3 regions of the Pseudomonas sp. DR48 genome follow, and region 1 is predicted to be linked to each of the others. Evidence: predicted binding sites of a transcription regulator. Region 1 holds the regulator's gene; each other region holds the start of a gene.
The links. Region 1 encodes sigma-54, which starts transcription at its own class of promoters, with help from an activator protein. Its sites were predicted from a motif close to ANTGGCATNNANNTTGCTNT; they were not measured.

Region 1 (3,279 bases):
GTCAATCGACAGCGGTCAGATCGTCGGCCTGCTGGGCCCTAACGGCGCCGGCAAGACCACCTGCTTCTATATGATTGTCGGCCTGGTGCAGGCCGATCAGGGTCGTGTGCTGATCGATGACCTGGACGTCAGCCACCAGCCAATGCACGGTCGTGCAAAGGCCGGTATCGGCTATCTTCCGCAAGAAGCGTCGATTTTTCGCAAACTGTCGGTGGCCGACAACATCATGGCCATCCTCGAGACCCGCAAGGAGCTCGACAAGGACGGTCGTCGCAAGGAACTGGAAAGCCTGCTGCAGGAATTCCATATCAGCCACATCCGTGACAACCTCGGCATGAGCCTGTCCGGTGGTGAGCGCCGCCGCGTGGAAATCGCACGCGCCCTGGCCACCAACCCGAAATTCATCCTGCTCGACGAACCATTCGCCGGTGTGGACCCGATTTCGGTGGGCGACATCAAACAGATCATCTACCACCTCAAGGCCAAAGGCATTGGCGTGTTGATCACTGACCACAACGTCCGTGAGACCCTTGATATCTGCGAAACCGCCTACATCGTTAACGATGGACAGCTCATTGCCGAAGGCGACTCCGCCACAATCCTGGCCAATGACCTGGTGAAAGAAGTCTATCTGGGCCATGAGTTCCGCCTGTAAGCACTGAGGTGTCTGGCTGGTCGCCCGAGCGCTTGTCTCGATAAAAAATCAACATTTTTTTATTGTTACGGCGCTCTAGGCAAACGCTGCAGTTTCGGGCATATAATTTGCTTATGTTTGGCGCTCCGGCGCCCTGTAGTGGATGGCGCATGTGCGCCGGCGAATAAGGTGTTTAGCCCCTGCCATGAAACCATCGCTAGTCTTGAGAATGGGCCAGCAGCTGACGATGACACCGCAGCTGCAACAGGCCATCCGCCTGCTCCAATTGTCGACCCTGGACCTGCAACAGGAAATCCAGGAGGCTCTGGAGTCCAATCCGATGCTCGAACGCCAGGAAGAAGGCGACGACTTCGATAACGCCGACCCCTTGGCCGACAAAGCCGAACAACAACCCAACGCCGATGTTTCAGAGCCCTCCTACCAGGAAACCGCCCCGACGGTGGACAACCTGGAGGAAGGTGACTGGAATGAGCGCATTCCCAACGAGCTGCCCGTCGATACGGCATGGGAAGACGTTTACCAGACCAGCGCCAGCAGCCTGCCGAGCAGCGATGACGACGAGTGGGATTTCACTACCCGTACATCGGCCGGTGAAAGCCTGCAAAGCCATTTGCTGTGGCAGCTGAACCTGGCACCGATGTCCGACACCGATCGCTTGATCGCCGTGACCCTGATCGATTGCATCAACAATCAGGGCTACCTGGACGAAACCCTCGAGGAAATCCTCGAAGCCTTCGATCCGGAACTGGACATCGAACTGGACGAAATCGAAGCCGTCCTGCATCGCATCCAGCAATTCGAACCGGCCGGTATCGGCGCCCGCAACCTGGGCGAATGCCTGCTGCTGCAACTGCGCCAGCTGCCAGCCAAGACACCTTGGCTGGCGGAAGCCAAGCGCCTGGTCACCGACTACATCGATCTGCTCGGTAGCCGCGACTACAGCCAGCTGATGCGCCGCATGAAGCTCAAGGAAGATGAACTGCGCCAGGTGATCGAACTGGTGCAGAGCCTCAACCCGCGTCCGGGCTCGCAGATCGAGTCGAGCGAAGCCGAATACGTCGTCCCTGACGTGATCGTGCGCAAGGACAACGAGCGCTGGCTGGTCGAGCTGAATCAGGAATCGGTGCCACGGCTGCGGGTCAACGCCCAATATGCCGGTTTCGTGCGCCGCGCCGACACCAGCGCCGACAACACTTTCATGCGCAATCAGTTGCAGGAAGCACGCTGGTTCATCAAGAGCCTGCAAAGCCGCAACGAAACCCTGATGAAAGTGGCCACCCAGATCGTCGAGCATCAGCGCGGCTTCCTGGAGTACGGCGACGAAGCGATGAAACCGCTGGTCCTGCACGACATTGCCGAGGCAGTGGGCATGCACGAGTCGACCATTTCACGGGTGACCACACAGAAATTCATGCATACCCCTCGGGGCATTTATGAACTGAAATACTTTTTTTCCAGCCACGTCAGCACCTCCGAAGGCGGCGAATGCTCGTCCACGGCGATCCGCGCAATCATCAAAAAACTGGTTGCGGCGGAAAATCAGAAAAAGCCGTTGAGTGACAGCAAGATCGCTGGTTTACTGGAGGCACAAGGCATTCAGGTGGCTCGCCGCACCGTCGCCAAGTACCGCGAATCCCTCGGGATCGCGCCTTCGAGCGAACGCAAGCGGTTGATGTAGAGCCACGCCACAGCGTTCCAGTGGTAGATCATCTGGTCTACCGCTTTATGCACTGGCAACGAAGGAGAAGCTGTATGCAAGTCAACATCAGTGGACACCAACTGGAAGTGACCGAACCTCTGCGCGCCTACATCGGCGAAAAACTCGAACGATTAGAGAGGCATTTCGACAAGATCACCAACGTGCAGGTCACGATGTGCGTCGAAAAGCTGAAGCAGAAAATCGAAGCCACGTTGCATATTCCCGGCAATGAAGTGGTCGCCAACGCGGAACATACCGATATGTACGCGGCGATCGACTTACTGACCGACAAGCTCGATAAACAACTCAAAAAGCATAAGGAAAAGACCCAAAGCCTGCTCCAGGGCGCTACCGGTCGTTAACACTCCCAACCCATGATCCGACTTGAAAACATCCTGACCCCCGGCCGTTCTCTCGTGAACGTGCCGGGCGGCAGTAAAAAGAAAGCCCTTGAGCAAATTGCCACCCTGATCGCCCGGGAAGTGCCGGATCTGGAGATGCAAGATGTCTTCGAGGCTTTGATTGCCCGTGAAAAACTCGGTTCGACCGGTTTTGGCAACGGCATCGCCATCCCTCACTGTCGCATCAAGGGCTGCGAAGCGCCCATCAGTGCCCTGATACACCTTGAAGCCCCCATCGATTTCGACGCCATCGACGGCGCCCCGGTTGACCTGCTGTTCGTGCTGCTGGTCCCGCAGGCCGCTACCGATGCGCACCTGGAGCTACTGCGCCAGATCGCCAGCATGCTCGATCGCAAGGAAGTGCGCGAAAAACTGCGCAGCGCCCCGAGTAATGAAGCCTTGTATCAGGTCGTCCTGAGCGAGCAAAACGGTCATTAATCATGCGCTTGATCATTGTCAGTGGCCGTTCCGGCTCAGGTAAAAGTACCGCACTCGATGTTCTCGAGGACAACGGCTACTACTGC
Region 2 (3,279 bases), 660 kb from region 1:
GGGAGTGGTACACGCCTGCAGAGCCAGGGGCACGAGAGCGAGAAGTAATGCCTTGAGAGAATGGTGGTTCATTGTCCAATCCTTTGAGTGAAAGCAGCCCCAAGGCTACGAGCAACTCAAAGAGGTTTATGCCGGACGATGCTGTAAATGCCCGGGGAGATGGGGAAAGCCGTTGTCGGAAATTGCCCCAAAAAAAAGGCCTCCCGAAGGAGGCCTCTCTTTTTCACGCCGCGTGTTGCAGCGCTACCGGATCAGCAGCTGTAGTACAGCTCGTATTCCAGTGGGTGTACGAAGGTACGAACCTTGATTTCTTCTTCGCTTTTCAGAGCGATGTAAGCGTCGATGAAGTCGTCGCTGAAAACGCCGCCTTTGGTCAGGAACGCACGACCTTTGTCCAGCTCTTCCAGGGCTTCTTTCAGGCTGCCGCAAACTTGTGGGATCTCTTTCGCCTCTTCAGGCGGCAGGTCGTACAGGTTTTTGTCAGCTGCGTCGCCAGGGTGGATCTTGTTCTGGATGCCGTCCAGGCCAGCCATCAACAGTGCAGCAAAGCCCAGGTACGGGTTGGCTGCTGGATCCGGGAAACGTGCTTCGATACGGCGAGCGCGAGGGCTGGACACGTAAGGAATACGGATCGAAGCGGAACGGTTGCGAGCCGAGTAGGCCAGCATTACTGGAGCTTCGAAACCTGGGACCAGACGCTTGTAGGAGTTGGTCGACGGGTTGGTGAAGCCGTTCAGGGCCTTACCGTGCTTGATGATGCCGCCAATGAAGTACAGGGCGGTGTCGGACAGGCCGGCATAACCTTCGCCAGCGAAGGTGTTCTTGCCATCTTTGGCGATGGACAGGTGGACGTGCATACCCGAACCGTTGTCGCCGTACAGCGGCTTAGGCATGAAGGTCGCGGTGCGGCCGTATGCATCAGCAACGTTGTGTACGCAGTATTTCAGGGTCTGAACTTCGTCAGCCTTGGCAACCAGGGTGTTGAACTTCACACCGATTTCGTTCTGGCCGGCAGTCGCCACTTCGTGGTGGTGAACTTCGATGACCAGGCCCATTTCTTCCATGGCGTTGCACATGGAGGTACGGATTTCGTGGTCGTGGTCGAACGGTGGAACCGGGAAGTAGCCGCCTTTGACGCCTGGACGGTGGCCTTTGTTGCCGCCTTCCACGTCCTGGTCGGACATCCAGGAACCTTGTTCGGAGTAGATCTTGAACATGGAACCGGAGATGTCGGACTTGAACTTCACTTCGTCGAAGATGAAGAATTCTGGCTCCGGGCCAACAAATACGGTGTCGCCGATACCGGTCGACTTCAGGTATTCCTCGGCACGCTTGGCGATCGCACGTGGGTCACGGTCGTAGCCTTGCATGGTCGAAGGCTCGATCACGTCGCAAACCAGGATCAGGGTTGGCTCTTCGGTGAACGGGTCGAGGACAGCGGTGCTGTCGTCCGGCATCAGGATCATGTCGGAAGCTTCGATGCCTTTCCAGCCAGCGATGGAGGAACCGTCGAACATTTTGCCTTCTTCGAAGAAAGCTTCATCCAGCGCGTCGCGAGCCGGCATGGTCACGTGGTGCTGAGTGCCTTTGGTGTCCGTGAAGCGCAGATCAATCCACTTGACGTCATGATCTTTGATGAGTTGAACCGACTTCGACATAGTGTCCTCCGGGTGGCTTCGGGCTTAGTAGTGGATGCCCTTAGAATGTGGGTGATGCCGGCGCGAATACTCTGCCAAGGCAACCTGCCTCACAAGGGAGCAAATTGCATGCCAGTGCCCCACCATGGGTTTTTTGCCCCAATTTCACGCTTATAAAGGTGCAAAGCGGCGCAAAGCTGAAAATCACGCCCTGTAATGTAGCGTTTAAATCGGCAAATGACCCGTTTTGGTGCGCGCGAAACCTTCTGCACATTAACTGGTTAAACCTTGAGCAATTTCCGCTATAATCCGCGCCCCCCTTTTTCGGCTGGGCCTGCGCGCGCTGTTTTCATGAAATTAATCGTAAAAGTCTTTCCCGAGATCACCATCAAGAGCCGCCCGGTACGGATGCGTTTCATCCGCCAGTTGGCCAAAAATATCCGTACCGTGCTCCGCGACCTGGACCCGGCTGTGGTGGTGAACGGTGTGTGGGACAATCTCGAGCTGGAAACCCGCGTCAGCGAGCCCAAGGCCTTGAAGGAGATGACCGAACGCCTGAGCTGCATGCCCGGCATCGCGCATTTCCTGCAGGTCGATGAATACCCGCTGGGCGACTTCGATGACATCGTCGCCAAGTGCAAGCAACACTTCGGTGATGCGCTGGCCGGGAAGATCTTTTCGGTGCGCTGCAAGCGGGCCGGCAAGCATGAATTCAGCTCGATGGATGTCGAGAAATATGTCGGCAGCCAACTGCGTCGACAGTGCGGCGCCGCCGGAATCTCGCTCAAAGAGCCGCAAATCGAAGTTCGTATCGAAATTCGCGACAAACGGTTGTTCGTGATCCACAGCCAGCACAACAGCATCGGCGGTTATCCGCTGGGAGCCCTGGAACAGACGCTTGTACTGATGTCCGGCGGCTTCGATTCCACCGTTGCTGCGTACCAGATCATGCGTCGCGGGCTGATGAGCCATTTCTGCTTCTTTAATCTGGGCGGACGTGCCCATGAACTGGGCGTCATGGAAGTCGCGCACTTCATCTGGAAGAAGTACGGCAGCTCCCAACGCGTGTTATTTGTGAGTGTGCCATTCGAGGAAGTACTGGGAGAAATTCTCGGTAAAGTCGATAACAGTCATATGGGTGTAGTTTTGAAGCGTATGATGTTGCGCGCTGCTTCCCGTATTGCAGATCGGCTGGACATCGAAGCGCTGGTCACCGGCGAAGCGATTTCCCAGGTGTCGAGCCAGACGTTGCCGAACCTGTCCGTGATCGACTGCGTGACCGACAAGCTGGTCTTGCGTCCGCTGATCGCCAGTCACAAGCAGGACATCATCGATCTGGCCAACGAAATCGGTACCGCCGACTTCGCCAAGCACATGCCGGAATACTGCGGGGTCATTTCGGTGAACCCGAAAACCCACGCCAAGCGACCGCGCGTGGAGTACGAAGAACAACAGTTCGACATGGCAGTCCTTGAGCGTGCGCTCGAGAACGCCAAACTGGTGCCGATCGATCGCGTGATCGACGAATTGGGCCAGGACTTGCAGATCGAAGAAGTCAGCGAAGCGCTGGCGGGGCAAATCATCATCGACATCCGTCATCCGGATGCCGCTGAAGACGACCCGCTGGAGCTCGCCGGCATTG
Region 3 (3,279 bases), 950 kb from region 1:
GGGCGCCGGGAGCATCGCGATAGATCTCGGTGTATGCCTCGAACGAGGACAATGCCCGCAGCAATGCGCTCCACTGGTAATAGGCGTGAGCGGTGCCGTCGCTGACCGCCTCGGCCTGATCGCCGGCCATTTCATAGCGGGCGTCGAGCAGGCGCAACGTGTTGTCGGCCCGTTCGATAAACGTCCCCAAGCGAATGAAGCGGAATGCATCGTTACGCATGATCGTGCCGTAGGACGCGCCGCGGAACAGGTGGGAACGCTCCTTGATCCACTCGCAGAAACGGCTCATGCCGTAACGGCTCAAACCCTGATCGGCGATCCCGCGAATTTCCAGCCAAGTGGCGTTGATGTTCTCCCACATGTCAGCGGTGATTCGCCCACGCACCGCATGGGCACTGGCCCGTGCAGCGCCCAGACAGCTGTAGATGCTGGCCGGGTTGGCGGCGTCCAGGGCGAAGAAATGCAGCAGCCGTTCGGCGTGCAAATCGCCGTGGCGCTCAAGGTAATCGTCCAGTGTCCCGGTGATCAGCAATGGCATGGCCAATTCGTGCAGACCGTCACCGCGACCATCTTGTGGCATCAGCGACAGCGAATAACTGATGTCGAGCATCCGTGCGAGGTTTTCCGCCCGCTCCAGGTAACGCGACATCCAATACAAATCCGAGGCAGTTCTACTTAACATGGCAAGCTTCCTTCAATCCTCGACTACCCAGGTGTCCTTGGTTCCGCCGCCCTGGGAGGAATTCACCACCAGGGAGCCTTCGCGCAGGGCGACACGGGTCAAACCGCCGGGCACAACCCGTGTTTCACGGCCAGACAATACGAACGGACGCAGGTCGATGTGCCGTGGTGCGATGCCGTTTTCGACAAAGGTCGGACACGTCGACAATGACAACGTCGGTTGCGCGATGTACGCATGGGGCTTGGCTTTGATCCGCGCACGGAACGACTCGATCTCCGCCGCCGTCGCCGCCGGCCCCACCAGCATTCCGTAACCGCCGGAGCCCTGGGTTTCCTTGACCACCAGGTCTGGCAGATTGGCCAGCACGTGGGACAATTCAGAGGGATTACGGCACTGGAACGTCGGCACGTTCTTCAGGATCGGTTCCTCATCGAGGTAGAAACGGATCATGTCCGTGACAAACGGATACACCGACTTGTCGTCCGCAACCCCGGTGCCGATCGCATTGGCCAGCACCACGTTGCCGGAGCGGTAGGACGACAACAGTCCCGGCACGCCGAGCATCGAATCCGGGTTGAACGCCAGCGGATCGAGAAACGCATCGTCGAGGCGTCGGTAAATCACGTCGACGGCTTTCGGCCCGTCCGTTGTGCGCATGAATACCTTGTCGTCGCGCACGAACAGGTCAGCGCCCTCCACCAGTTCAACGCCCATCTCCCGCGCCAGGAAGGCATGCTCGAAAAATGCGCTGTTGAAGCGGCCCGGCGTCAGCACCACCACGCTCGGGTTATCGATCGGGCTGGAGCTTTTCAGAGTGTCGAGCAACAGATTCGGGTAGTGGTCGATGGGTGCGATGCGCTGAGCCGCGAACAACTCGGGGAACAGGCGCATCATCATCTTGCGGTCTTCGAGCATGTAGCTCACGCCGCTCGGTGTGCGCAGATTGTCTTCGAGCACGTAATACGTGCCGTCGCCATCACGCACAAGGTCTACGCCGGAGATGTGCGAATAGATATCGCGGTGCAGGTCCAGCCCTTGCATCGCCAACTGGTATTGCTCGTTGGCCAGCACTTGTTCGGCCGGAATGATGCCGGCCTTGATGATGCGCTGCTCGTGATACAGGTCGGCGAGGAACATGTTCAACGCCTTGACCCGCTGGATACAGCCGCGTTCGACGATCCGCCATTCGCTGGCGGGGATGCTGCGGGGGATGGTGTCGAAGGGAATCAGGCGCTCTGTCCCCTGCTCATCACCGTAAAGCGTGAACGTAATCCCGGCGCGATGAAATAACAGATCGGCCTCGCGTCGCCGTTGTGCCAATAGCTCGTCAGGCGTCTCGGCCAGCCAACGGGCAAACTCCCGATAATGCGGGCGGACCTGGCCGCCGGCATCGTACATCTCATCAAAATAGGTGCGGATCATGCCGTACTCCTTGTCACCCGGACATCTAGGCTTCGCAAGGCCCGTGCCATCGGCAGAAACGCTTTGATATCAATCAGTTGGATAATGACTCCGTTAGCACCGCACCAATCCTGTGCAGCAAACGCCCCAAGCTGATCGCCCCCGCTTCATTGCAAGGCGAAGTTCTCGCCTATCACCAGCATAGTCAGAGTTGATTTCACTGCCCGGGAGTCGATACGGATAATCCGTGCATCCGTTGCAAAACCTGACTGAAACTTCCCTTTGGCCGCCTGCTCAGGCGGTTTTTTTTGCGTCGGATTCTTGTATCAGGGTTTTGCCGAGTGCAGCCGAGGGCTGCCAGCCACACATACGAAAACGGCCAACCCGAAGGTCAGCCGTTGCTGAGCGTTGTCACTGTTCATAGCGTTATGCGAGTAGCCCTCGTACCTCCTGCTTGACGCCCCACCCTTCGATGATGCCGCCCAGAGGCTCGACCACCGCCTCGAAATCCTGCTCAAAGTCGCCAATCCCGTCATAGGTGGCGTACATCACTTTGCTCAGTTCCAGCGCCCATGCGCCGTCATCGCGCACGCTGATTTGTGCATTCAAGGATTCACCACAGTAATGCCCTGCCGCCCTGCGTGCCCGCTCCTCATCAGGGAAAATGGCGTAGAACTCGATGGGATGGAATCTTGAAAAGTCAAAACCGCCTTCTTTCATGCGGCGCAGCACGCTGCTGCTGATGTCTTCTTGATAGGCTGTGCTCATGAAACGTCCCCCTCAAATTGATGGATAGACTTTCCGTATTCCCGGCACTCGCAACCGATGGGTGCGAGCGATGCGGCAACGATGTTGCCGGTGGGAAGCAAGCATGTAGCTGACAAGACCAGACCTTAGCGATCCGTTCGCTGATCTCGATTGCAGAGTAGCGCCAAGATAGAGCCGTTGCCAAGGCCTGGTGTTTCAAGAATGTGCCAGAGGGTGTATCAGACGGGAGTAATACCGAGGATTTCAATGCTGTTTTGGGCTTTAAGACTTTTGACACTCGCGTCAGCCGTTCGCCCTTCCAGATCATTCAGATCCAGTTCGGCAACGACAGGAAGGAGCCGGGCCTTGATGAGTTTGGCGGCTTCCTCGTTATCGGGGCACTCGTCGCACTCAAAGACTTCGTCGACTGTTTCACCGTGATCATCCAC

Region 2: a site for sigma-54 is predicted at 1,755-1,774, ahead of glnA (glutamate--ammonia ligase). Genes of this name have one in related genera too.
Region 3: a site for sigma-54 is predicted at 2,136-2,155, ahead of K5K95_RS17725 (circularly permuted type 2 ATP-grasp protein). Genes of this name have one in related genera too.

Annotation. Positions count from the first base shown of each region.
Region 1 is NZ_CP081946.1:2,956,607-2,959,885, reverse strand. It holds gene lptB (LPS export ABC transporter ATP-binding protein) at 1-655, shown strand, start outside; gene K5K95_RS13280 (RNA polymerase factor sigma-54) at 840-2,333, shown strand; gene hpf (ribosome hibernation-promoting factor, HPF/YfiA family) at 2,408-2,716, shown strand; gene ptsN (PTS IIA-like nitrogen regulatory protein PtsN) at 2,729-3,193, shown strand; gene rapZ (RNase adapter RapZ) at 3,196-3,279, shown strand, end outside.
Region 2 is NZ_CP081946.1:2,298,693-2,301,971, forward strand. It holds gene K5K95_RS10550 (cupin domain-containing protein) at 1-72, opposite strand, end outside; gene glnA (glutamate--ammonia ligase) at 252-1,658, opposite strand; gene thiI (tRNA uracil 4-sulfurtransferase ThiI) at 1,989-3,279, shown strand, end outside.
Region 3 is NZ_CP081946.1:3,905,935-3,909,213, reverse strand. It holds gene K5K95_RS17730 (alpha-E domain-containing protein) at 1-682, opposite strand, end outside; gene K5K95_RS17725 (circularly permuted type 2 ATP-grasp protein) at 695-2,104, opposite strand; gene K5K95_RS17720 (ribonuclease E inhibitor RraB) at 2,510-2,851, opposite strand; gene K5K95_RS17715 (hypothetical protein) at 3,070-3,279, opposite strand, start outside.